4 regions of the Lelliottia nimipressuralis genome follow, and region 4 is predicted to be linked to each of the others. Evidence: predicted binding sites of a transcription regulator. Region 4 holds the regulator's gene; each other region holds the start of a gene.
What was found. Region 4 encodes sigma-54, which starts transcription at its own class of promoters, with help from an activator protein. Its sites were predicted from a motif close to GTTGGCACANNTTTCGCTNT; they were not measured.
Positions count from the first base shown of each region.

Region 1: the regulator sigma-54 is predicted to act here: its motif matches at 1,966-1,985, upstream of glnK (P-II family nitrogen regulator).
Region 2: the regulator sigma-54 is predicted to act here: its motif matches at 1,326-1,345, upstream of hycA (formate hydrogenlyase regulator HycA).
Region 3: the regulator sigma-54 is predicted to act here: its motif matches at 2,047-2,066, upstream of glnA (glutamate--ammonia ligase).

Region 1 covers NZ_CP167172.1:1,090,322-1,096,083, forward strand. The annotation lists gene ACB496_RS05070 (SmdA family multidrug ABC transporter permease/ATP-binding protein) at 1-42, shown strand, start outside; gene ACB496_RS05075 (SmdB family multidrug efflux ABC transporter permease/ATP-binding protein) at 35-1,816, shown strand; gene glnK (P-II family nitrogen regulator) at 2,036-2,374, shown strand; gene amtB (ammonium transporter AmtB) at 2,410-3,696, shown strand; gene tesB (acyl-CoA thioesterase II) at 3,800-4,660, opposite strand; gene ACB496_RS05095 (YbaY family lipoprotein) at 4,865-5,434, shown strand; gene ACB496_RS05100 (MGMT family protein) at 5,471-5,762, opposite strand, start outside.
Region 2 covers NZ_CP167172.1:3,621,937-3,627,698, forward strand. The annotation lists gene hycC (formate hydrogenlyase subunit 3) at 1-160, opposite strand, end outside; gene ACB496_RS17395 (4Fe-4S dicluster domain-containing protein) at 157-765, opposite strand; gene hycA (formate hydrogenlyase regulator HycA) at 837-1,292, opposite strand; gene hypA (hydrogenase maturation nickel metallochaperone HypA) at 1,503-1,853, shown strand; gene hypB (hydrogenase nickel incorporation protein HypB) at 1,857-2,720, shown strand; gene ACB496_RS17415 (HypC/HybG/HupF family hydrogenase formation chaperone) at 2,711-2,983, shown strand; gene hypD (hydrogenase formation protein HypD) at 2,987-4,108, shown strand; gene hypE (hydrogenase expression/formation protein HypE) at 4,105-5,115, shown strand; gene flhA (formate hydrogenlyase transcriptional activator FlhA) at 5,176-5,762, shown strand, end outside.
Region 3 covers NZ_CP167172.1:4,638,985-4,644,746, forward strand. The annotation lists gene typA (ribosome-dependent GTPase TypA) at 1-1,774, opposite strand, end outside; gene glnA (glutamate--ammonia ligase) at 2,164-3,573, shown strand; gene glnL (nitrogen regulation protein NR(II)) at 3,770-4,819, shown strand; gene glnG (nitrogen regulation protein NR(I)) at 4,831-5,762, shown strand, end outside.
Region 4 covers NZ_CP167172.1:4,109,927-4,115,688, reverse strand. The annotation lists gene mtgA (monofunctional biosynthetic peptidoglycan transglycosylase) at 1-355, shown strand, start outside; gene npr (PTS phosphocarrier protein NPr) at 360-632, opposite strand; gene rapZ (RNase adapter RapZ) at 629-1,483, opposite strand; gene ptsN (PTS IIA-like nitrogen regulatory protein PtsN) at 1,529-2,020, opposite strand; gene hpf (ribosome hibernation promoting factor) at 2,103-2,390, opposite strand; gene rpoN (RNA polymerase factor sigma-54) at 2,413-3,846, opposite strand; gene lptB (LPS export ABC transporter ATP-binding protein) at 3,894-4,619, opposite strand; gene lptA (lipopolysaccharide ABC transporter substrate-binding protein LptA) at 4,626-5,180, opposite strand; gene lptC (LPS export ABC transporter periplasmic protein LptC) at 5,149-5,724, opposite strand; gene kdsC (3-deoxy-manno-octulosonate-8-phosphatase KdsC) at 5,721-5,762, opposite strand, start outside.

The DNA of each region.
Region 1 (5,762 bases), 1.7 Mb from region 4:
GACGACGCGCCAGATCTGAACGAGGAGGCCACCCATGCGTAAGTTTACCCAGTTGTGGCCGACGCTGAAACGCCTGCTGGCCTATGGTTCGCCGTGGCGAAAACCGCTCTCTATCGCGGTGGTGATGCTGTGGGTGGCGGCGATTGCCGAAGTCAGTGGCCCGCTGCTGATCAGCTATTTCATCGACAACATGGTCGCCAAAAGCTATCTGCCGCTGGGACTGGTTGCCGGGCTGGGCGCGGCTTACGTCGGGCTTCAGCTGCTGGCGGCGTCGTTGCACTATGCTCAGTCGCTGCTGTTTAACCAGGCGGCGGTCGGCGTAGTACAACAGCTGCGCACCGACGTGATGGATGCGGCCCTGCGCCAGCCCTTGAGCGAGTTTGATACTCAGCCCGTCGGGCAAGTGATCTCCCGCGTCACCAACGATACGGAAGTGATCCGCGACCTGTACGTGACCGTGGTCGCCACGGTGCTGCGCAGTGCCGCGCTCGTCGGCGCCATGCTGGTGGCGATGTTCAGCCTCGACTGGCGTATGGCGCTGGTGGCAATCACCATCTTCCCGGCGGTGCTGATCGTCATGGTGATTTACCAGCGCTACAGCACGCCGATTGTGCGCCGGGTTCGCGCTTATCTGGCGGACATTAACGACGGTTTTAACGAAGTCATCAACGGCATGAGCGTGATTCAGCAGTTCCGCCAGCAGGCACGTTTTGGCGAACGCATGGGCGAGGCGAGCCGCTCGCACTATATGGCGCGCATGCAAACCCTGCGTCTGGATGGTTTCCTCCTGCGTCCGCTGCTGAGCCTGTTTTCGGCGCTGGTGCTGTGCGGTCTGCTGATGCTGTTTGGTTTCGGCGCGGGCGGCACAATTGAAGTGGGTGTGCTGTACGCATTTATCAGCTACCTCGGGCGTCTGAACGAGCCGCTGATCGAACTGACGACACAGCAATCCATTCTGCAGCAGGCGGTGGTCGCCGGTGAACGCGTCTTCGAGCTGATGGATCGTCCACGACAAACCTACGGCGACGACGAGCGCGAACTGAAAAGCGGCACGATCGAGATCGATCATGCCTCCTTTGCCTATCGCGAAGATCGTCTGGTGCTGCAGGACATTCATCTTGATATCCCGTCGCGCAGCTTTGTCGCGCTGGTGGGGCATACGGGCAGCGGCAAAAGTACCCTCGCCAGCCTGCTGATGGGGTATTACCCGCTTACGAGCGGTGAAATCCGTCTTGATGGCCGTCCGCTCTCCACCCTGAGCCACGACGTGCTGCGCAAGGGGATTGCGATGGTGCAGCAGGACCCGGTAGTAATGGCCGACTCCTTCTTTGCCAACGTTACTCTGGGCCGTCCGTTTAGCGAAGCGCAGGTCTGGGCGGTGCTGGAGAAAGTCCAGCTGGCAGAGCTGGCACGCACCATGAGCGATGGGATCTACACCAAACTGGGCGAGCAGGGGAATAACCTCTCCGTGGGGCAGAAGCAGCTGCTGGCGCTGGCGCGAGTCTTGATTGAAACGCCGCAGGTGCTCATTCTCGACGAAGCGACGGCCAGCATTGATTCCGGCACCGAGCAGGCCATTCAGCAGGCGCTGGCGGAAGTGCGGGAGAAGACCACGCTGGTGGTGATTGCGCACCGTCTCTCGACGATTGTTGATGCTGATACCATTCTGGTGCTGCATCGCGGGCAAGCCGTCGAGCGCGGCACGCATCGCGAGCTGCTGGAAGCGAAAGGACGATACTGGCAAATGTACCAGCTGCAGCTGGCCGGAGAAGAGCTGGCCGCCAGCACGCGCGAAGAGGAGTCTCTGAGCGCCTGATGCACCAAAATTAAGCACCGCGCTAACAGGGATTTCTGTTGGTGCAAAAATGAAACGCACCCTGCACTGTCATGGTGCGTTTTTTTTATCCATTTCTTCAGAAGTGCCATTTCCTGCCTTTCCCGCCTGATTTCTTCGCCTTTTCAAACTCTGGCACACCCCTTGCAATACCTCTGTTGTAAAACGCGGCCATTATCGAATTCTGACTGGAGAGGAACTATGAAGCTGGTTACGGTTGTCATCAAACCATTCAAACTCGAAGACGTTCGTGAAGCACTGTCTTCAATGGGGATTCAGGGACTGACGGTTACCGAAGTGAAAGGCTTTGGTCGTCAGAAGGGCCATGCGGAGCTTTATCGCGGAGCCGAATACAGCGTCAACTTCCTGCCTAAAGTGAAGATTGATGTGGCTATCGCTGACGATCAACTCGATGAGGTGATTGATGTGGTGAGCAAAGCGGCTTACACCGGAAAAATTGGCGACGGCAAAATTTTCGTTGCCGAATTGCAGCGCGTCATTCGCATCCGTACGGGCGAAGCTGACGAAGCTGCACTGTAAGTAACTCCTGGCACACAGTGATAGGGATCGAGAAAATGAAGAAAGCAACAATCAAAACAGCTCTGGGGTCTCTGGCACTGCTGCCGGGCCTGGCGATGGCGGCTCCTGCGGTAGCCGACAAGGCGGATAACGCCTTTATGATGATCTGCACCGCGCTGGTGCTGTTCATGACAATTCCGGGCATCGCGCTGTTTTACGGCGGTCTGATCCGCGGTAAGAACGTGCTGTCCATGCTGACGCAGGTCGCAGTGACTTTCGCGCTGGTCTGCGTCCTGTGGGTAGTTTACGGCTACTCGCTGGCCTTCGGCGAAGGCAACGCCTTCTTCGGCAACTTCAACTGGGCGATGCTGAAAAATATCCAGCTGACTGCCCTGATGGGGAGCTTCTATCAGTACATCCACGTGGCGTTCCAGGGGTCATTCGCCTGTATCACCGTCGGCCTGATCGTCGGCGCGCTGGCAGAACGTATTCGTTTCTCCGCCGTGCTGATCTTCGTGGTGGTATGGCTGACACTCTCTTATGTGCCGATTGCGCACATGGTCTGGGGCGGCGGTCTGCTGGCGTCTCACGGTGCGCTGGACTTCGCAGGCGGCACGGTGGTGCATATTAACGCTGCGGTTGCAGGACTGGTCGGGGCATACCTGATTGGCAAGCGTGTGGGCTTTGGCAAAGAGGCGTTTAAACCGCACAACCTGCCGATGGTCTTCACCGGTACGGCAATCCTCTATTTTGGCTGGTTCGGTTTCAACGCCGGTTCAGCAAGTGCTGCAAACGAAATCGCCGCGCTGGCCTTCGTAAATACCGTGGTAGCCACCGCAGGCGCAATCCTCTCCTGGGTGTTTGGTGAGTGGGTGGTACGCGGTAAACCATCCCTGCTGGGCGCCTGTTCCGGTGCGATTGCCGGTCTGGTTGGCATCACCCCGGCGTGTGGTTATGTCGGTGTCGGCGGCGCGCTGCTGATTGGTATCGTCGCCGGTCTGGCGGGTCTGTGGGGCGTAACGGCGCTGAAACGCGTTCTGCGTGTCGATGACCCGTGTGATGTGTTCGGTGTGCACGGCGTGTGCGGTATCGTTGGCTGCATCATGACCGGTATCTTCGCCGCGACGTCCCTCGGTGGCGTAGGGTACGCAGAAGGCGTGACCATGGGCCATCAGCTGCTGGTTCAGCTGGAAAGTATCGCCATCACTATCGTCTGGTCGGGTGTTGTGGCCTTCATTGGCTACAAACTGGCGGACATGACCGTTGGCCTGCGTGTACCGGAAGAGCAAGAGCGCGAAGGGCTGGATGTGAACAGCCACGGCGAGAATGCGTACAACGCCTGAGCTGATTGAGTTTCTCCTGTAGCAAAAAGCCTCCCGATGGGAGGCTTTATTTTTTCCCTCAGTCACGGACCGTCACGAGAAGAGGGCGAGGTAAGGGCACAGATTATCCCCGGTTTCGCATTACCCCTTCCTGCACCGTAGAGGCAACCAGCACGCCATCCTGCGTATAAAACTCCCCGCGAACAAACCCGCGCGCGCTCGACGCCGACGTGCTTTCCACGCTGTACAGGAGCCATTCGTTCATGTCGAACGGACGATGGAACCACATGGAGTGGTCGATGGTTGCGACCTGCATCCCTTTTTCGAGGAAGCCCACGCCGTGCGGCTGTAGCGCCACCGGCAGGAAGTTGAAATCTGACGCATAGCCCAGCAGATACTGGTGAACGCGAAGATCCTGCGGCATTGCACCGTTGGCACGGATCCACACCTGACGTTTTGGCTCGGCGATATGGCCCTTCATCGGGTTATGGAACTCGACCGGGCGGATTTCCAGCGGTTTATCGCACAGGAATTTCTCTTTCACCTGCGGCGGCAACAGATGCGCCAGCGCCCGGGCAATGTCCGTTTCCGATTTCAGTTCATCCGGTGCCGGGGCAGGCGGCATCGTTTTCTGATGCTCATAACCGCTTTCCGGTGCCTGGAATGACGCCGTCATATAAAAAATCGGTTTGCCGTTCTGGATTGCCGCGACGCGGCGGGCGCTAAAACTGTTGCCGTCACGCAGCACTTCGACGTCATAGATTATCGGTTTTGCGCTGTCGCCAGGACGTAAAAAATAGCTGTGAAACGAGTGCACCAGACGGTCTGCAGGCACGGTCTCTTTGGCGGCATACAGCGCCTGTCCCACCACCTGGCCGCCGAAAACCTGGCGTAAGCCAAGGTCTTCGCTCTGCCCGCGAAAGAGTCCTTCTTCAATTTTTTCCAGATTCAGTAATGTCAGCAGATTGTTCAATGCTTGACTCATAGTGGTCCTCAATAAACGCCGTGGCGAAAGATAGGATGATTATAACGTAAAAAGGAGAGTGGTCCGATGGGTGCAATAATCTGAATAAGCGGCTGAAACCAGGCATATATAAGTGATATGTGCCACACTTAGTCACGTTATGTATTTGCTAACGACTCTTGGCGGGATCGATCCCGCTGGTGCATTGAAGATAAGGAGAACTCAATGAAACTCGTGCACATGCTTAGTGGTTTAGCGGTAGCGGTTGCTCTGTCTGCCTGTGCGGATAAAAGTGCTGACATCCAGACGCCAGCGCCAAACCCAAATGCCGCGGGAGCGACGACACAGCCAACCATGCAGCAACCTAACGTTTCCGGTACGGTGTGGATCCGCCAGAAAGTGGCCCTGCCGCCGGACGCCGTCTTAACGGTGACCCTGTCGGATGCTTCTCTGGCCGATGCGCCGTCTAAAGTGCTGTCGCAGAAAGCGGTACGTACCGAAGGGAAACAGTCACCGTTCAGTTTTGTGCTGCCGTTTAACCCGGCAGAAATCCAGCCGAACGCGCGTATCCTGCTGAGCGCAGCGATTACCGTGAACGACAAACTGGTGTTCATTACCGATACGGTACAGCCGGTGATCAACCAGGGCGGAACCAAAGCTGACCTGACGCTGGTTCCTGTTCAGCAGACTGCCGTGCCGTTACAGCAGGGCGGTGGTGCCGCGACGACGGTTCCGTCAACGTCGCCAACGCAGGTTAACCCATCTTCTGCAGTACCTGCACCGACACAGTACTAAGTCTGACCTTTGCCCTCTCCTTCGCGGGGAGGGCAGTTAATACGCCCAGCGATACTTCTGCATATCAATCTTCCCCTTTCCTGACACCTGAACACCTTCAGACAGCAATGCCTGGCGCTGACGCTGCAAATCCGGGCCGGTCAGTGAAATTTCGCCATGTCGATTTACTACCCGATACCAGGGCAGCGTACTGCCTTCCGGCAGTCGTTTCAGCACGCCGCCGACCTGACGCGCCGCGCGCGGGGAACCGGCGAGTCTGGCGATATCACCATAGGTGGTGACATACCCTTCCGGAATCGAGGCCACAATTTGCCAGACCCGTTGGGGG
Region 2 (5,762 bases), 490 kb from region 4:
ACACCATGAATCCGGCTATCGCCGTGATGACACTCCCCGCTGCGCCGCCGATTCCGGCAATCCATCCGCTGAGGGTTTTGTGAAAAGAGAAGACCAGCGCCAGCACCGCCGTCGCAGCAAAGCAGGCTACGGCGCTGTTAATCAGATAGACAGCGTTCATTTCGCCCCCTCGTTTTGCGCCTGAAACAGCGACAGATCGCCAAAGTCGGTATTAATGGTCAGTTCGCGTTTGCGCTTACTGGTGCGAGCGATATCGTGGATATTGACCAGAATCAGCGCTTTGGTCGGGCAGGTGCGTACGCAGGCGGGGCCTTGTTCGTCAAAGCTGCACAGATCGCACTTCACCGCCACGGCGCGCACGCCCGGCACCCAGTCCAGCAGGGAACTGACGCGAGCCGGTGCGGGAGGCGCAGGCGGCGCTTTTGGCGAATTGGCATTCGCCGGAATATGCAGCGGGCGGCTGCCAGAAAATTCAATCGCGCCAAACGGGCAGGCGATGCCGCAAAGTTTGCAGCTTACGCACAGGCTTTCGTTCAACTGAACAGCGCCATCGATACGGTTGATGGCATTCACAGGACAGACGCCCGCACAGGGAGCATCCTCACATTGATGGCAGAGCTGCGGGGCAGACTCTTTTTCATTACGCATAACGCGCAGGCGCGGCATGGACTGCAGCCCGTGCAGGCGGTGTGTTTCGGAACACGCCGCTTCACAGGTGTGGCAGCCAATACAGACCGTCGAGTCAGCAATTACAAAACGGTTCACCGGGTAGTCCTCAGGACAGTGTCATTTTTGACGACGGACGTGCCATATCGACACATCTCGACACGCAAGCATCAGGCCGTGTGCGGTTCGCTGGTAAGCGACTGCAGATTCACCGGCAAATTGTGCTCGACCGCGGAATAGAGGCCGTTGTAAACCGGCGCGATTTTTTCCAGATAGTGTTCAAGCACCTGGTGGCGATCGCGGGTGCTAACGTGGCCGTCAACCATGCCGTCGATCATCAGCTGCGCCTGGGCAATCCGCTGTCTGTCGCCGTCTTTGGTCTCGACGTGATACTCAATGACGTGGCTGTTAAAGGCATCGGCCAGGGTGACGTAAATCGTAAAATGGCCGAACAGGATGAAGCACAAATCCTCTTGCGCCGCACAGCTCATCGCGTGGTGCAGATGGGCTTTTGACAGGGTGATGCCCTGAACCAGTGAGTTGCAGTAGAGGTGCCACTGCTCCTGTAATTGTTGATGGCGTTGCGCGATGTAATCCGCTTTTTCGCTAAGTTCCCAAATAGTCATCTCAGATATCCGGTTAATGGAGATAGCGGCTGTTAAGCAGATTTTGTGCCAGTTTTTATCTTGCTGATAATTAACGATTTAAAAATAAAACAGACTGTCAAAATGCGTGTGTCGACGTGTCATTTCGTCAGCGCCGTCATCGACACTCCCTTTCCTAAATCAGGCTGGCATCGTTATTGCATCACCGCCCCAAATCACCGAGGAGGCGTCATGCACGAAATCACCCTCTGCCAGCGAGCGCTGGAACTTATCGAACAGCAGGCGAAGCAGCACCACGCAAAACGCGTCACTGGCGTATGGCTCAAAGTCGGGGCGTTTTCCTGCGTCGAGCCAAGTGCCCTCACCTTTTGCTTTGAGCTGGTATGTCGCGACACGCTGGCAGAAGGCTGCGAGCTGCATCTCGAAGAGCAGCAGGCCGAATGCTGGTGCGAGACCTGCCAGCAGTACGTCACGTTGCTGTCATCGAAAGTGCGAAGCTGCCCGCAGTGTCAGAACATCGGGCTTCGCATCGTCGCGGACGACGGTTTGCAGATCCAGCGCCTCGAAATAGACCAGGAGTAAATCATGTGTAGTACCTGCGGTTGCGCCGAAGGCAACCTGTATATCGAAGGGGACGAGCATCGCCCCCACTCCGCGTTTCGCTCCGCGCCCTTCTCTCCCGCCCCGCGCAAAGTGGCGGCACTGACCGGCATCACTTTTGCCCCGAAGCAGTCTGACGCGGGCGATCTGCACTACGGCCACGGCGAAGCGGGCACGCATGCGCCGGGCATGAGCCAGCGCAAAATGCTGGAGGTCGAAATCAACGTGCTGGATAAGAACAACCAACTCGCCGCCTGCAACCGTGCGCGTTTCGCCGCTCGCCAGCAATTAGTGCTGAACCTGGTGTCCAGCCCCGGTTCCGGTAAAACCACGCTGCTGACGGAAACCCTGAAGCGTCTGAATCACCGCGTCTCCTGCGCGGTGATTGAAGGGGATCAGCAGACCGTTAATGACGCGGCGCGCATTCGTGAAACCGGCACCCCGGCCATTCAGGTGAATACGGGTAAAGGCTGTCATCTGGATGCGCAGATGATTGCCGACGCCGCGCCGCGTCTGCCTCTTGCCGATAACGGCATTCTGTTTATCGAAAACGTCGGCAATCTGGTCTGCCCGGCCAGTTTTGATCTCGGCGAACGGCATAAAGTGGCGGTGCTGTCGGTGACGGAGGGCGAGGACAAGCCGCTGAAATATCCGCATATGTTTGCCGCCGCCTCGCTGATGTTGCTTAACAAAGTCGACCTGCTGCCCTATCTCAATTTTGACGTAGAGAAGTGCCTGGCCTTTGCCCGGGAAGTAAACCCGGAGATTGAAATTTTGCCGGTTTCCGCCACCAAGGGCGACGGCATGGAGAGCTGGCTGGCCTGGCTGGAGAACGAACGATGTGCATAGGCGTTCCGGGACACATCCGCGATATCGACGGTAATCTGGCCAAAGTGGACGTCTGCGGCATATTGCGCGATGTCGATTTAACGCTGGTGGGCGCGGTTGACGAAAACGGTGCCTCGCGCCTCGGCCAGTGGGTTCTGGTGCACGTCGGTTTTGCCATGAGCGTGATTAACGAAGCCGAGGCCCGTGACACCCTGGCGGCGCTGCAAAATATGTTTGAAGTGGAGCCAGACGTCGGCGTCCTGCTGTTTGGCGAGGAGCGATAAATCATGCGCTACGTTGATGAATATCGCGCGCCGGAACAGGTGATGCAGCTTATCGCGCACCTTAAAACGCGCGCTGCCCGGCTGGATTACACCGCAGAGCGCCCGCTGCGCATCATGGAAGTGTGCGGCGGCCACACCCATGCGATCTTTAAATTCGGTCTCGATCAGCTCCTGCCCGATAACATCGAATTTATCCACGGCCCTGGCTGTCCGGTGTGCGTGCTGCCGATGGGCCGCATCGACAGCTGCATTGAGATTGCCCGCCAGCCGGACGTCATTTTTTGCACCTTTGGCGACGCGATGCGCGTACCGGGGAAAAACGGTTCGCTGATGCAGGCCCGCGCACACGGCGCGGATGTGCGTATCGTCTACTCGCCGATGGATGCACTTAAGCTGGCGGCAGAGAATCCGGCACGCAAAGTGGTCTTTTTCGGCCTGGGGTTTGAAACCACCATGCCCGCCACGGCCATCACCCTACAGCAAGCAAAAGCGCAGAAGCTGACCAACTTTTTCTTTTTCTGTCAGCATATTACGCTTATCCCAACCCTGCGCAGCCTGCTGGACGAACCCGACAACGGGATCGATGCGTTTCTGGCGCCGGGCCACGTCAGCATGGTGATAGGCACCGAGGCCTATGGGTTTATCGCCGCAGAGTATCATCGCCCATTAGTGGTGGCTGGATTCGAACCACTTGATCTACTACAAGGCGTGAACATGCTGGTTGAGCAGAAAATAGCAGCCCTGAGTTCGGTAGAAAATCAGTACCGCCGCGTGGTCCCCGATGCGGGCAACCGGCTGGCGCAGCAGGCCATCGCCGAAGTATTTAGCGTCGAAGGCGACAGCGAATGGCGCGGGCTGGGTTTGATCGCGCAGTCTGGCGTGCATCTGACCGCCGCGTATCAGGCATTCGACGCCGAAGCGCATTTCCGTCCGCAGCCGCAGCAGGTGTGCGACGATCCCCGAGCCCGCTGTGGGGCGGTGTTAACAGGCAAATGCAAACCGCATCAATGCCCGTTATTTGGCAACACCTGTAATCCGCAAACAGCGTTTGGCGCGCTGATGGTCTCGTCCGAAGGGGCCTGCGCCGCGTGGTATCAGTACCGCAATCAGGAGTGTGAAGCATGAAGACGGTGGAAATGGCCCACGGCAGCGGCGGCCAGGCAATGCAGCAGCTGATTGGCCAGCTGTTTATGGCGGCCTTCGATAACCCCTGGCTGGCTGAGCAGGAAGATCAGGCGCGTATCGCGCTCTCTTCCCTCACCGCGCAGGGTGACCGGCTGGCGTTTTCCACCGACAGCTACGTCATCGACCCGCTGTTTTTCCCCGGCGGTGATATCGGCAAGCTGGCGGTGTGCGGCACGGCGAATGATGTGGCGGTAAGCGGGGCAATTCCACGCTATCTCTCCTGCGGCTTTATCCTCGAAGAGGGTCTGCCGATGGAAACGTTAACCACCGTCGTCAACAGCATGGCGCAGACCGCACGCGACGCAGGTATTGCGATTGTCACCGGCGATACCAAAGTGGTGCAGCGCGGTGCGGCAGACAAACTGTTTATCAATACCGCAGGCATGGGCGCGATCCCGGCGGAGATCCACTGGGGCGCGCAGCAGCTTACCGTCGGTGATGTGCTGCTGGTGAGCGGCACGCTGGGCTGTCACGGCGCGACGATCCTGAATCTGCGTGAAGGGCTGGGGCTGGACGGCGAACTGCGCAGCGACTGCGCGGTGCTGACGCCGCTTATCCAGACTTTGCGCAACTGCGCAGGCGTAAAAGCCCTGCGCGATGCCACGCGCGGCGGCGTAAATGCAGTGGCCCACGAGTTCGCCGCCACCAGCGGCTGCGGCATTGAGCTGGTAGAAAGCCAACTGCCCGTCAAACCGGCGGTGCGCGGCCTGTGCGAACTGCTTGGCCTGGATCCGCTAAACTTTGCCAACGAAGGCAAATTGCTGATTGGCGTTGAACGCAGCGCAGCCGAAAACATACTGGCACAGCTGCGCAGCCATCCGCTGGGGCAGAACGCCGCGATCGTTGGGGAGGTGGTGGAGCGCAAAGGGGTGCGACTGACCGGCCTGTATGGCATCAAGCGCACACTGGATTTACCACACTCAGAACCGTTACCCCGAATTTGCTAGAACCGCGCGAACAGCGGTCAGCACTGTTTCTCTTTTTTTGCCAGTTTCTTTGGAAGCGATATGTCGTATACACCGATGAGCGATCTTGGACAGCAAGGGCTGTTTGATATTACGCGTACACTTTTACAGCAGCCCGACCTGGGTTCACTGAGCGATGCCCTCACACGGCTGGTCAGGCAGTCTGCCCTCGCAGACAGCGCCGCGATTGTGCTCTGGAACAGCACCAGTCATCGCGCCAGCTACTATGCTACGCGCGATAACGGCAAGCCTGTCGAATATGAAGATGAAACGGTGCTGGCGCACGGCCCGGTGCGTCGTATTCTGTCGCGCCCGGACGCCCTGCACTGCAATTTCGACGAGTTTCGCCAGGCCTGGCCACGGCTTGCCGAAAGCCCGCTGTATGCGCCGTTCGGTCATTACTGTCTGCTGCCACTGGCGGTGGATGGGCGTATCTTTGGCGGCTGTGAGTTTATCCGTAACGCCGATCAGCCGTGGAGCGAGGCGGAGTACGAGCGCCTGCATACCTTTACGCAAATTGTCAGCGTGGTGGCGGAGCAGATCCACAGCCGGGTCACGGATAATGTCGACTACGATCTGCTGAGCCGCGAGCGTGATAACTTCCGCATTCTGGTCGCGATTACCAACGC
Region 3 (5,762 bases), 530 kb from region 4:
GACGTTTACGGATACGTACGGAGGTAGGAGTAACTTCTACCAGTTCGTCGTCATCGATAAATTCCAGAGCCTGCTCAAGAGACATTTTCTGTGCTGGAACCAGCGTGGTGGCTTCGTCAGTACCGGAAGCACGCATGTTGGTCAGTTTCTTACCGGTCAGGCAGTTTACAGTCAGGTCGTTAGAACGACTGTGAATACCGATGATCTGGCCTTCGTAAACTTCTGCACCGTGACCCAGGAACAGCTTACCGCGGTCCTGCAGGCTGAACAGTGCGAACGCAACTGCTTTACCCTGGCCGTTAGAGATCAGCACGCCGTTCTGGCGCTGGCCGATTTCACCCGGTTTAACGTCATCGTAGTGGCTGAAGGTGGAGTACAGCAGACCGGTACCGGAGGTCATGGTCATGAACTCGGTACGGAAGCCGATCAGGCCACGTGCCGGGATCAGGTAATCCAGACGAATACGGCCTTTGCCGTCAGGGATCATGTCTTTGACATCGCCCTTACGCTCGCCCATTGCCTGCATCACAGAACCCTGGTGCTGTTCTTCGATATCCAGCGTCACGTTCTCGAACGGCTCTTGCATACGGCCATCGATCATACGGTTGATAACTTTCGGACGGGACACAGCCAGTTCGAAGCCTTCACGACGCATGTTTTCGATAAGAACGGACAGGTGCAGCTCACCACGACCGGATACACGGAACGCGTCCGCATCTTCGGTTTCTTCAACGCGCAGCGCAACGTTGTGCACCAGCTCTTTGTTCAGGCGGTCAAGGATCTGACGAGAGGTAACGTATTTACCTTCTTTGCCACAGAACGGAGAGGTGTTGACGTTGAAGAACATGGTTACAGTCGGTTCATCAACAGACAGTGCTGGCAGTGCTTCAACGTTTTGCGGATCGCAAAGGGTGTCGGAGATGTTCAGCTCGCCCAGACCGGTGATCGCGATGATGTCGCCAGCTTCAGCTTCGGTGGATTCAATACGCTCCAGACCGAGGTGAGTCAGAACTTTGCCGACTTTACCGTTGCGGGTTTTACCTTCGCTGTCGATGACAGTGACTTGCTGGTTAGGCTTCACTTTACCGCGCTTGATGCGACCGATGCCGATTACGCCAACGTAGTTGTTGTAATCCAACTGGGAGATCTGCATCTGGAACGGACCATCGAGGTCAACGCTTGGTGCTTTAACGTGGTCAACAATCGCCTGGTACAGCGGGGTCATGTCTTCCGCCATATCAGTGTGGTCGTTGCCCGCGATACCCATCAGTGCTGATGCATAGATGATTGGGAAATCAAGTTGCTCGTCGCTTGCGTCGAGGTTAACGAACAGGTCAAACACCTGATCCACAACCCAGTCAGGACGCGCGCCAGGACGGTCAACTTTGTTGATAACCACGATTGGCTTCAAACCATGGGCGAATGCCTTTTTGGTTACAAAGCGCGTCTGCGGCATTGGGCCATCCATTGCGTCAACGACCAGCAGAACGGAGTCTACCATGGACATTACACGTTCAACTTCACCACCGAAGTCGGCGTGGCCTGGGGTATCAACGATGTTGATACGGTAGTCATTCCATTTGATAGCGGTGTTTTTAGCGAGGATGGTAATCCCACGCTCTTTCTCCAAATCGTTGGAGTCCATCACGCGTTCGGTGGCTTCAGCACGTTCATTACTGAAGGTACCGGATTGCTGCAGCAGCTTGTCAACCAGGGTAGTTTTACCATGGTCAACGTGCGCGATGATGGCGATATTACGCAGATTTTCGATCACAACTTTGCCTCAGGCATTTAGAAATAGCGCGTTATTGTACACGGATTAATCGCAGGACTAAACAGGATCACAAACATCCTCCGCAAACAAGTATCGCAGAGTTGCTTTGTGATCGCTTTCACGCAGCGTAAAAAGTGCACTTTAACGGAAATTGCACCAATATGGTGCTCAATGTTCACACTGAAGCACTATACTGGTGCAAGATGACTATCGTGGTGCAGCTCATTTGCACTATGACGTGCATGATAACGCCTTTTTGGGGTGATTTAAAAGTTGGCACAGATTTCGCTTTATAAAAATACGGCAAAAACATGGCGACCACGCCAGCCTTACACAGAATTGAAGACCTCGTTACCACGACGACAATGACCAATCCGGGAGAGTTACGTATGTCCGCTGAACACGTTTTGACGATGCTGAACGAACACGAAGTGAAGTTTGTTGATCTGCGCTTCACTGATACCAAAGGTAAAGAACAGCACGTCACAATTCCTGCTCACCAGGTAAATGCCGAATTCTTTGAAGAAGGCAAAATGTTTGACGGCTCCTCAATCGGCGGCTGGAAAGGTATCAACGAATCCGACATGGTTCTGATGCCAGACGCAACCACTGCGCTCATTGACCCGTTCTACGAAGAGTCTACCCTGATTATTCGCTGCGACATCCTCGAGCCAGGCACGCTGCAGGGCTACGACCGCGACCCACGCTCCATCGCTAAACGCGCGGAAGAGTACCTGCGTTCTACCGGTATCGCGGACACCGTGCTGTTCGGGCCAGAACCAGAATTCTTCCTGTTTGACGATATTCGCTTTGGTGCGTCTATCTCCGGTTCTCACGTAGCTATCGACGATATCGAAGGCGCATGGAACTCCTCCACCAAATACGAAGGTGGTAACAAAGGTCACCGTCCAGGCGTGAAAGGCGGTTACTTCCCGGTTCCTCCGGTCGACTCTTCTCAGGACATCCGTTCTACCATGTGTCTGATCATGGAAGAGATGGGCCTGGTTGTTGAAGCGCATCACCACGAAGTGGCGACTGCGGGTCAGAACGAAATCGCAACCCGCTTTAACACCATGACCAAAAAAGCGGATGAGATTCAGATCTACAAATATGTGGTTCACAACGTTGCACACCGCTTTGGTAAAACTGCGACCTTTATGCCAAAACCTATGTTCGGCGATAACGGTTCCGGTATGCACTGCCACATGTCTCTCTCCAAGAACGGGACTAACCTGTTCTCTGGTGACAAATATGCGGGTCTGTCCGAGCAGGCGCTGTTCTACATCGGTGGTGTCATCAAGCACGCTAAAGCGATCAACGCCCTGGCGAACCCAACCACCAACTCCTACAAGCGTCTGGTCCCAGGCTACGAAGCTCCAGTAATGCTGGCTTACTCTGCCCGTAACCGTTCTGCTTCTATCCGTATTCCAGTGGTTGCGTCTCCAAAAGCGCGTCGTATCGAAGTGCGCTTCCCGGACCCAGCGGCTAACCCATACCTGTGCTTCGCAGCGCTGCTGATGGCTGGTCTTGATGGTATCAAGAACAAGATCCACCCAGGCGAAGCGATGGACAAAAACCTGTACGACCTGCCTCCAGAAGAAGCAAAAGAGATCCCACAGGTTGCCGGTTCTCTGGAAGAAGCACTGAACGCGCTGGACGCTGACCGTGAGTTCCTGACTGCTGGCGGTGTGTTCACTGACGACGCTATCGATGCTTACATCGCACTGCGTATTGAAGAGAACGACCGCGTTCGCATGACGCCACACCCGGTTGAGTTCGAACTGTACTACAGCGTTTAATTTTCATCTGATTCACCGTCTTTCTTGTCGCTACGGTGGCAAGAAAGACGCAGAAGATTTTTTTGTTGCCGTGGAAACTTTTAGCCCATCTTCGGATGGGCTTTTTTCTCCACCAACAACCTGATCTCACGCGCTTTTTACCACTAAAACGCTATACTGCACTAAATTAGTGCACCCAACTCCAGGAGACTGCTTAATGGCAACTGGCACGCTGCCCGATGCTGGGCAGATCCTCAATTCTTTAATCAACAGTATCTTACTGGTCGACGACGAGCTGGCGGTCCATTACGCCAATCCTGCGGCGCAGCAGCTGCTCGCCCAAAGCTCGCGTAAATTATTTGGTACCCCACTCCCGGAACTGTTGAGCTATTTTTCGCTGAATATTGCGTTGATGCAGGAAAGTTTATCGGCAGGCCAGGGCTTTACCGATAACGAAGTGACCCTGGTGATCGACGGGCGCTCGCACATTCTCTCCCTCACGGCGCAACGTCTGCCGGAAGGATTAATTCTGCTGGAAATGGCGCCGATGGATAATCTGCGCCGTTTGAGCCAGGAGCAGCTCCAGCACGCACAGCAAATCGCTGCGCGCGATCTGGTGCGGGGGCTTGCCCATGAGATTAAAAACCCGCTGGGAGGCCTCCGAGGCGCTGCACAGCTGTTAACCAAAGCACTGCCGGACCCGGCGCTGGCCGAATACACCAACGTCATCATTGAACAGGCCGATCGCCTGCGCAATCTGGTGGACCGTCTGCTTGGGCCGCAGCAGCCAGGCATGCACGTTACCGAGAGCATCCACAAAGTGGCTGAGCGGGTGGTGAAGCTGGTGTCGATGGAGTTGCCTGCCAACGTTACGCTGGTGCGCGATTACGATCCGAGTCTGCCGGAATTGCCGCACGATCCCGACCAGATTGAACAGGTTCTGCTGAATGTTGTGCGTAACGCGCTGCAAGCCTTAGGTGCGGATGGCGGGCAAATCATTCTGCGTACGCGTACCGCGTTCCAGCTGACGCTGCATGGCGTGCGCTATCGCCTCGCCGCCCGAATCGACGTAGAAGACAACGGGCCAGGAATTCCGCCGCATCTGCAGGACACGCTTTTCTACCCGATGGTGAGCGGCCGCGAGGGCGGAACCGGGCTGGGATTGTCCATCGCCCGTAATTTGATTGACCAACACTCCGGCAAAATTGAATTTACCAGTTGGCCGGGTCATACCGAGTTTTCGGTTTACCTGCCAATAAAAAAATAAAGGTGACGACGATGCAACGAGGGATAGTCTGGGTAGTCGATGATGATAGCTCCATCCGCTGGGTGCTTGAACGCGCGCTTACCGGAGCAGGATTAAACTGCACCACCTTTGAAAGCGGTAGCGAAGTGCTTGATGCGCTCATCACTAAAACCCCGGACGTGCTGCTTTCGGATATCCGGATGCCGGGGATGGACGGGCTTGCGTTGCTAAAGCAGATTAAGCAACGTCATCCGATGCTTCCGGTCATCATAATGACTGCTCACTCCGATCTGGATGCCGCCGTTAGCGCCTACCAGCAGGGCGCATTTGATTACCTGCCAAAACCCTTTGATATCGATGAAGCCGTCGCCCTGGTAGAGCGTGCAATCAGCCACTATCAGGAGCAACAGCAGCCGCGAAACGCGCCGGTGTTTGGCCCGACGACCGATATCATTGGCGAAGCGCCCGCGATGCAGGATGTGTTTCGTATCATTGGCCGCCTGTCGCGTTCATCCATCAGTGTGCTGATTAACGGCGAATCCGGGACCGGTAAAGAGCTGGTTGCGCACGCCCTGCATCGCCACAGCCCGCGCGCGAAGGCCCCGTTTATCGCCCTGAATATGGCCGCCATTCCGAAGGATTTGATCGAGTCGGAACTGTTTGGCCATGAGAAAGGCGCGTTTACCGGCGCAAATACCATTCGTCAGGGCCGCTTTGAACAGGCAGACGGCGGAACGCTTTTCCTCGATGAAATCGGCGATATGCCGCTGGACGTGCAAACACGTCTGCTGCGCGTGCTGGCCGATGGGCAGTTTTACCGCGTCGGCGGCTACGCCCCCGTTAAAGTCGACGTGCGCATTATCGCCGCCACGCACCAGAACCTTGAACAGCGCGTGCAGGAAGGCAAATTCCGTGAAGACTTGTTTCACCGTCTGAACGTGATTCGCGTCCATCTCCCGCCGCT
Region 4 (5,762 bases):
CCTGTTTTTATGGGATGGCAGAAGCTGGGTGCGCAAAGGGCTGGAGGCGGGTCTGACGCTGGGCATGGAGACCGTCTGGAGTAAAAAACGCATTCTGACGGTGTATCTCAATATCGCTGAGTTTGGTGATGGGGTGTTTGGCGTGGAGGCGGCGGCACAACGCTATTTCCACAAACCCGCCAGCCGCCTGACTCAAGCCGAGGCCGCACTGCTGGCCGCGGTGTTACCTAACCCGATTCGCTATAAAGCGGATGCGCCGTCAGGGTATGTCCGCAACCGTCAGGCGTGGATCATGCGCCAGATGCGACAGTTGGGTGGAGAAGGGTTTATGACCAGGAATAAATTGTACAGATGAGGACTTAGTCCTCATCAAATCCGGCGTTGAACAGCGCGACGACCGCAGCCAGCGCTTCGACTTCCTGCGGACCGGTCGCTTCCACTTCAATCTGTCGGCCCTTTGCGGAATCCAGCATCAGCAGCGCAATTACGCTGTTGGCTTCTGCTTCCGTGCCTTCATCGTTACGCAGCAGCACTTCCGCATCAAATCCTTGCATCAGTTCAAACAGTTTCATCGCCGGGCGTGCGTGCATGCCCAGCTTGTTGGTGATCTCAACGGTATGTTTTACGGTCATGTTTTACGTTTTTCCAGCGTGCGATGACGAGACTGAACGTTTTTACCGCGTGAGCGGAAGTAATCAGCCAGCTGTTCGGCAATATACACCGAACGATGTTTACCGCCGGTACAACCAATTGCGACCGTCAGGTAGCTACGATTGTTGGTTTCCAGCATAGGTAACCATAGCTCAAGGTAGCTTCGCGTCTGGTAGATAAAATTGTGAACTTCTGTGTGACGATCGAGGAATGCCGCCACGGGCTTGTCCAGACCGGTCATTGGACGCAGTTTCGGGTCCCAGTGCGGGTTCGGCAGGAATCGTACGTCGAAAACATAATCCGCATCGATTGGAATGCCGTGTTTGAAGCCAAAGGATTCGAACACCATGGTCAGCTCGCGCTCGCGTTTACCCAACAGGCGGGTACGCAGCATTTCTGCCAGCTCATGCACGGACATTTCAGAGGTGTCGACGATCAGATCCGCACGGGAACGCAGCGGTTCCAGCAGATCGCTCTCTTCGTCGATGGCACTTTCAAGCGACAGATTCTTGCTGGAAAGGGGGTGTAAACGACGGGTGTCACTGTAGCGACGGATTAGCGTGTTACGGTCAGCGTCAAGGAACAGCAGCTGCGGCGTGAAGTTATCCGGCAGGCTGTTCATCGCCTCTTCAAAGATTTCCGGGGATTCCGGCATGTTGCGCACGTCGATACTGACCGCAGCAGAGATCTGCCGGTCAGCAAGCGTTCGCGCCAGGTCGGGCAGCAGGACAACCGGAAGGTTGTCGACGCAGTAAAATCCCATATCTTCGAGCGCTCGCAGGGCCACGGATTTCCCCGAGCCTGAACGACCGCTGACGATCATCAGCACCATGTTCCGTTTCTCCTCACGACTGCAGATGTGAAGGCCATCTCCTGGTTACGCATCATCCTGATTGCCTTCCGCTTCGGTGATAATTTGGTACAGCTCTTCATCACTTTGGGCTGCGCGCAGACGGCGGCAAATTGTTTTATCCGCCAGACGTTTTGCGACCAGAGAAAGCGTATGCAAATGGGTTTTCGTCTGGTCAGCAGGCACCAGCAGAGCGAAAAGCAAATCAACCGGCTGGTTATCAATCGCATCAAAAGCGATAGGCGTTTCAAGCTGCACAAAAACGCCCACGGCGCGTAATGTGTCTTCTTCCAGTTTGCCATGCGGAATGGCGATGCCATTGCCGATGCCGGTACTGCCCATTTTTTCACGGGTCAGAATGGCCTCAAATACCACCTGAGGCGGCAGGCTTAACTGTTTTGCAGCCAGTTCACTGATAATTTCCAGAGCCCGTTTTTTGCTCTGACAGTGAACGCCACTGCGGGTACATTCCTGGTTAAGGACATTACTCAATTGAAGCGAGGAATCGTTGTTCATCATAATTTCACCTAAGCGCTAACTGTACAAATGGCCTGTTGTGTTTGACAACAGGCCGCCCTGCACCCGTTAACTGCCCGGACAATTAGTGTTGTTTCAGTTTATCTTTATGTTTATTAAGCTGTCGTGCCAGCTTGTCAATCAAGCCGTCGATAGCCGCATACATGTCTTGCCCTTCCGCACTGGCATGGATTTCGCCCCCGTTGACATGCAGGGTTGCGTCCGAGATATGAGTCACTTTCTCCACTTTTAACACAATGTAGACCTGATTGATCCTCTCGAAATACTGCTCCAGTTTGGCGAATTTTGTATTCACAAAATCACGCAAGGCTTCAGTGATCTCGACATTCTGTCCTGTGATGTTGAGCTGCATAGTGTCTTCCTTATCGGTTGTGTCAAACCAGTTGTTTACGCTGGTTAGACGGCGGAATGGATAAAGACTCTCGATACTTCGCAACAGTACGACGTGCCACCATAATACCCTGGTCGGACAGCATGGTGGTTAACTTACTGTCACTCAGTGGCTTCGCGGGGTTTTCCGCGGCGATCAACTTCTTCACCAGTGCGCGAATGGCCGTTGACGAGGCTTCGCCACCGCCTTCGGTATTCACATGGCTGGAGAAGAAATACTTAAGCTCAAAAATACCGCGCGGGCTGTGCAGATATTTCTGCGTAGTCACACGCGAAATGGTCGATTCGTGCATCTCGACGGCCTGGGCGATATCCGCCAGCACCATCGGTTTCATAAACTCTTCGCCCTGATCGAAAAACGCTTGCTGCTGTTCGACGATGCAACGACTCACCCGTAGCAGCGTATCATTTCGGCTCTCAAGGCTTTTGATCAGCCAGCGCGCTTCCTGAAGATTGCTACGAATATATTGATTGTCGGAGTCGTTGCGCACGCTGGTGCACATGGAGGCGTATTGCTGATTGATTTGCAGGCGAGGAATGCTGTCGGAATTCAGTTCAACGGCCCAGCGGCCATTGTGTTTGCGTACCAGAACGTCAGGAATGACGTACTCGGGTTCGCTGGTCTGGATCGACTGTCCGGGGCGTGGATCGAGGGACTGAATCAGATTCACCGCCTCTTTCAGCACATCTTCTTTCAGACGGGTGACGCGCATCAGCGAGCGGAAGTCGTGATTCGCCAGCAGATCGAGGTGATCGCTGATGATCAACCGCGCTTCGTCGATCCACGGCGTCTCTTTCGCAAACTGCGACAGCTGGATCAACAGGCAATCACGCAGATCTTTCGCCGCCACGCCAACCGGGTCAAAGCGCTGGATGCGTTTTAGCACCGCTTCGATCTCATCGAGATCGATATCGCCGTTCCCGATGCTCTCCAGAATATCTTCCAGAGAAACGGTCAAATAGCCGGTGTCATCCACGGCATCGACAATCGAGGTAGCAATCGCGCGATCGGTTTCGGTGAATGGCGTCAGCTCCACCTGCCACATCAGATAATCCTGCAGGGACTGGGTGGTTTCACCCTGATAGACCGGTAGCTCGTCATCCTGGTAATCTGCACGCGTCCCGGAAGGGGTTCCGGCGGTGTAGATTTCATCCCAGCTGGCGTCTAGCGGTAGCTCGTCCGGCATCTCTTTTTGTTCAAGAGCGTCTGCCGTATCAAGCGATTCGGTGTCCTGCTTTTCCTGGGTATCAACCTCGTCATGAAGATCGGTTTGCTCCAGCAGGGGGTTACTGTCCAGCGCCTGCTGGAGTTCCTGCTGAAGTTCTAACGTGGACAGCTGCAACAGACGAATCGCCTGTTGTAGCTGTGGCGTCATCGCCAGTTGCTGGCTGAGCCGTAATTGCAAACCTTGCTTCATGTTCAGAGCGTTTTTCCCCGCTTTGGCGTGACTTAACCTCTACCCTATCAGAGTCTGAAGTCTTCCCCAAGGTACACACGCTTCACATGCTCGTCTTCGAGGATTTCGAGTGGCGTGCCGTGGGCGATTAAATGGCCCTGGCTGACGATATAAGCGCGTTCACAAACTGCCAGCGTTTCACGTACGTTGTGGTCCGTGATGAGCACACCGAGGCCGCTGTCGCGCAAATGCTCGATAATACGTTTGATGTCGATGACGGAGATAGGGTCAACGCCCGCAAAAGGTTCATCCAGCAGGATAAATTTTGGATTCGCGGCAAGCGCACGGGCGATTTCCACGCGGCGGCGTTCACCACCGGACAGCGCCTGACCGAGGCTGTCGCGCAGATGTTCGATGTGGAACTCTTCCATCAGCTCGTTGGCACGATCCTGACGCTGCTCGGAGGTCAAATCGTCACGGATTTGCAGCACGGCCATCAGGTTGTCGAACACGCTCAGACGACGGAAAATCGACGCTTCCTGCGGCAGATAGCCAATACCACGACGCGCGCGCGCATGCAGTGGCAGCAGGCTGATGTCTTCATCATCAATGATAATGTTGCCCGCATCGCGTGAAACGATGCCGACCACCATGTAAAAGGTGGTGGTTTTGCCCGCACCGTTTGGGCCTAACAGGCCCACGATTTCGCCGGAGTTTACGGTCAGACTGACATCTTCCACGACGCGGCGGCCTTTATAGGCTTTGGCGAGGTTCTTTGCAGTTAATGTTGCCATAACGAATTAGTTACTCTTTTTCTGTGCCGGGGCCTGGTCTTTGTTCTTGTCCTGCAGCTGAGACGGAACCAGAACGGTAGTGACGCGCTTACCTTTTTCGCTGAAAGCCTGCATTTTCTGCTCTTTCACCAGATAAGTGATCTTATCGCCGGTGATGTTGCTATCCAGCTGTTCCAGATAGGCATTGCCGGTCAGGATGACGAGATCTTTAGCCAGCTCGTAGTGCATATGAGAGGCGCGGCCTTTCACCGGCTTGCCGTTATCCTGCATCTGATAGAAGGTGGCCGGATTACCGTAGCCATCAATAATCTCTTTGCCCTGCTCGCCGCCCGGACGGGTGACAACCACTTTGTCGGCATTGATTTTGATTGTGCCCTGGGTCATGACGACGTTGCCGGTAAAGGTCACGACGTTACCCTGCATATCAAGCGACTGAGTGTCAGATTCGATATGGATAGGCTGCTCAGTGTCGCCCGTAACAGCAAGCGCGGGGAGACTGGCGGCCAGCAGCGCGCTGGCAATGATAAAGTTAAGGCTGAGTTTGTTTGTTTTGAATTTCATAGGAGGTTCTAACCTTTTCAATCAGCTCGGCGTTTTTGCTGCGTAAGTTCCCGCGCATTCTTAGACCGCTGGAATTAAATGTTGTGCCGTATAACGTCACCAGATCCTGAGACGTGACATCCTGGGTGACCAGGTTGATCTGGGCATTATCCGTAGTAATTTTGCGCAGTTGAGAATCTGGCGTCAGGGCGTTGACTTCAACATGACCATACAAATAAAGCATACGGTCATTCGTCAATTTTGCTCTGTCAGATTTAATCGACCACGTTGGAATTTTGTTGGTATCAAATGTGGTCATCACCGGCCGGGTGAACCACGAGATGCCATCATCGGAAAAATACTCTACATGCTGCGCAATCAGGCGATAGTTCAGGGCGCCTTCAGGGCTGTAAACCACGGTGTCGCTGTGGTCGCTTTTGTAGGTTGGATCATTGGTGCTGACCACTTCATCCGGCGTGTCGTCCTGGTCGGCGAGATTCACGCCAATCAGAACCAGTACGGCCAGTGAAAGCAGAATGATAACCCAACGTCTGGTTTTACTCATATCGATTGCCCTTTGGCCTCATCAAGCTTGCCCTGCGC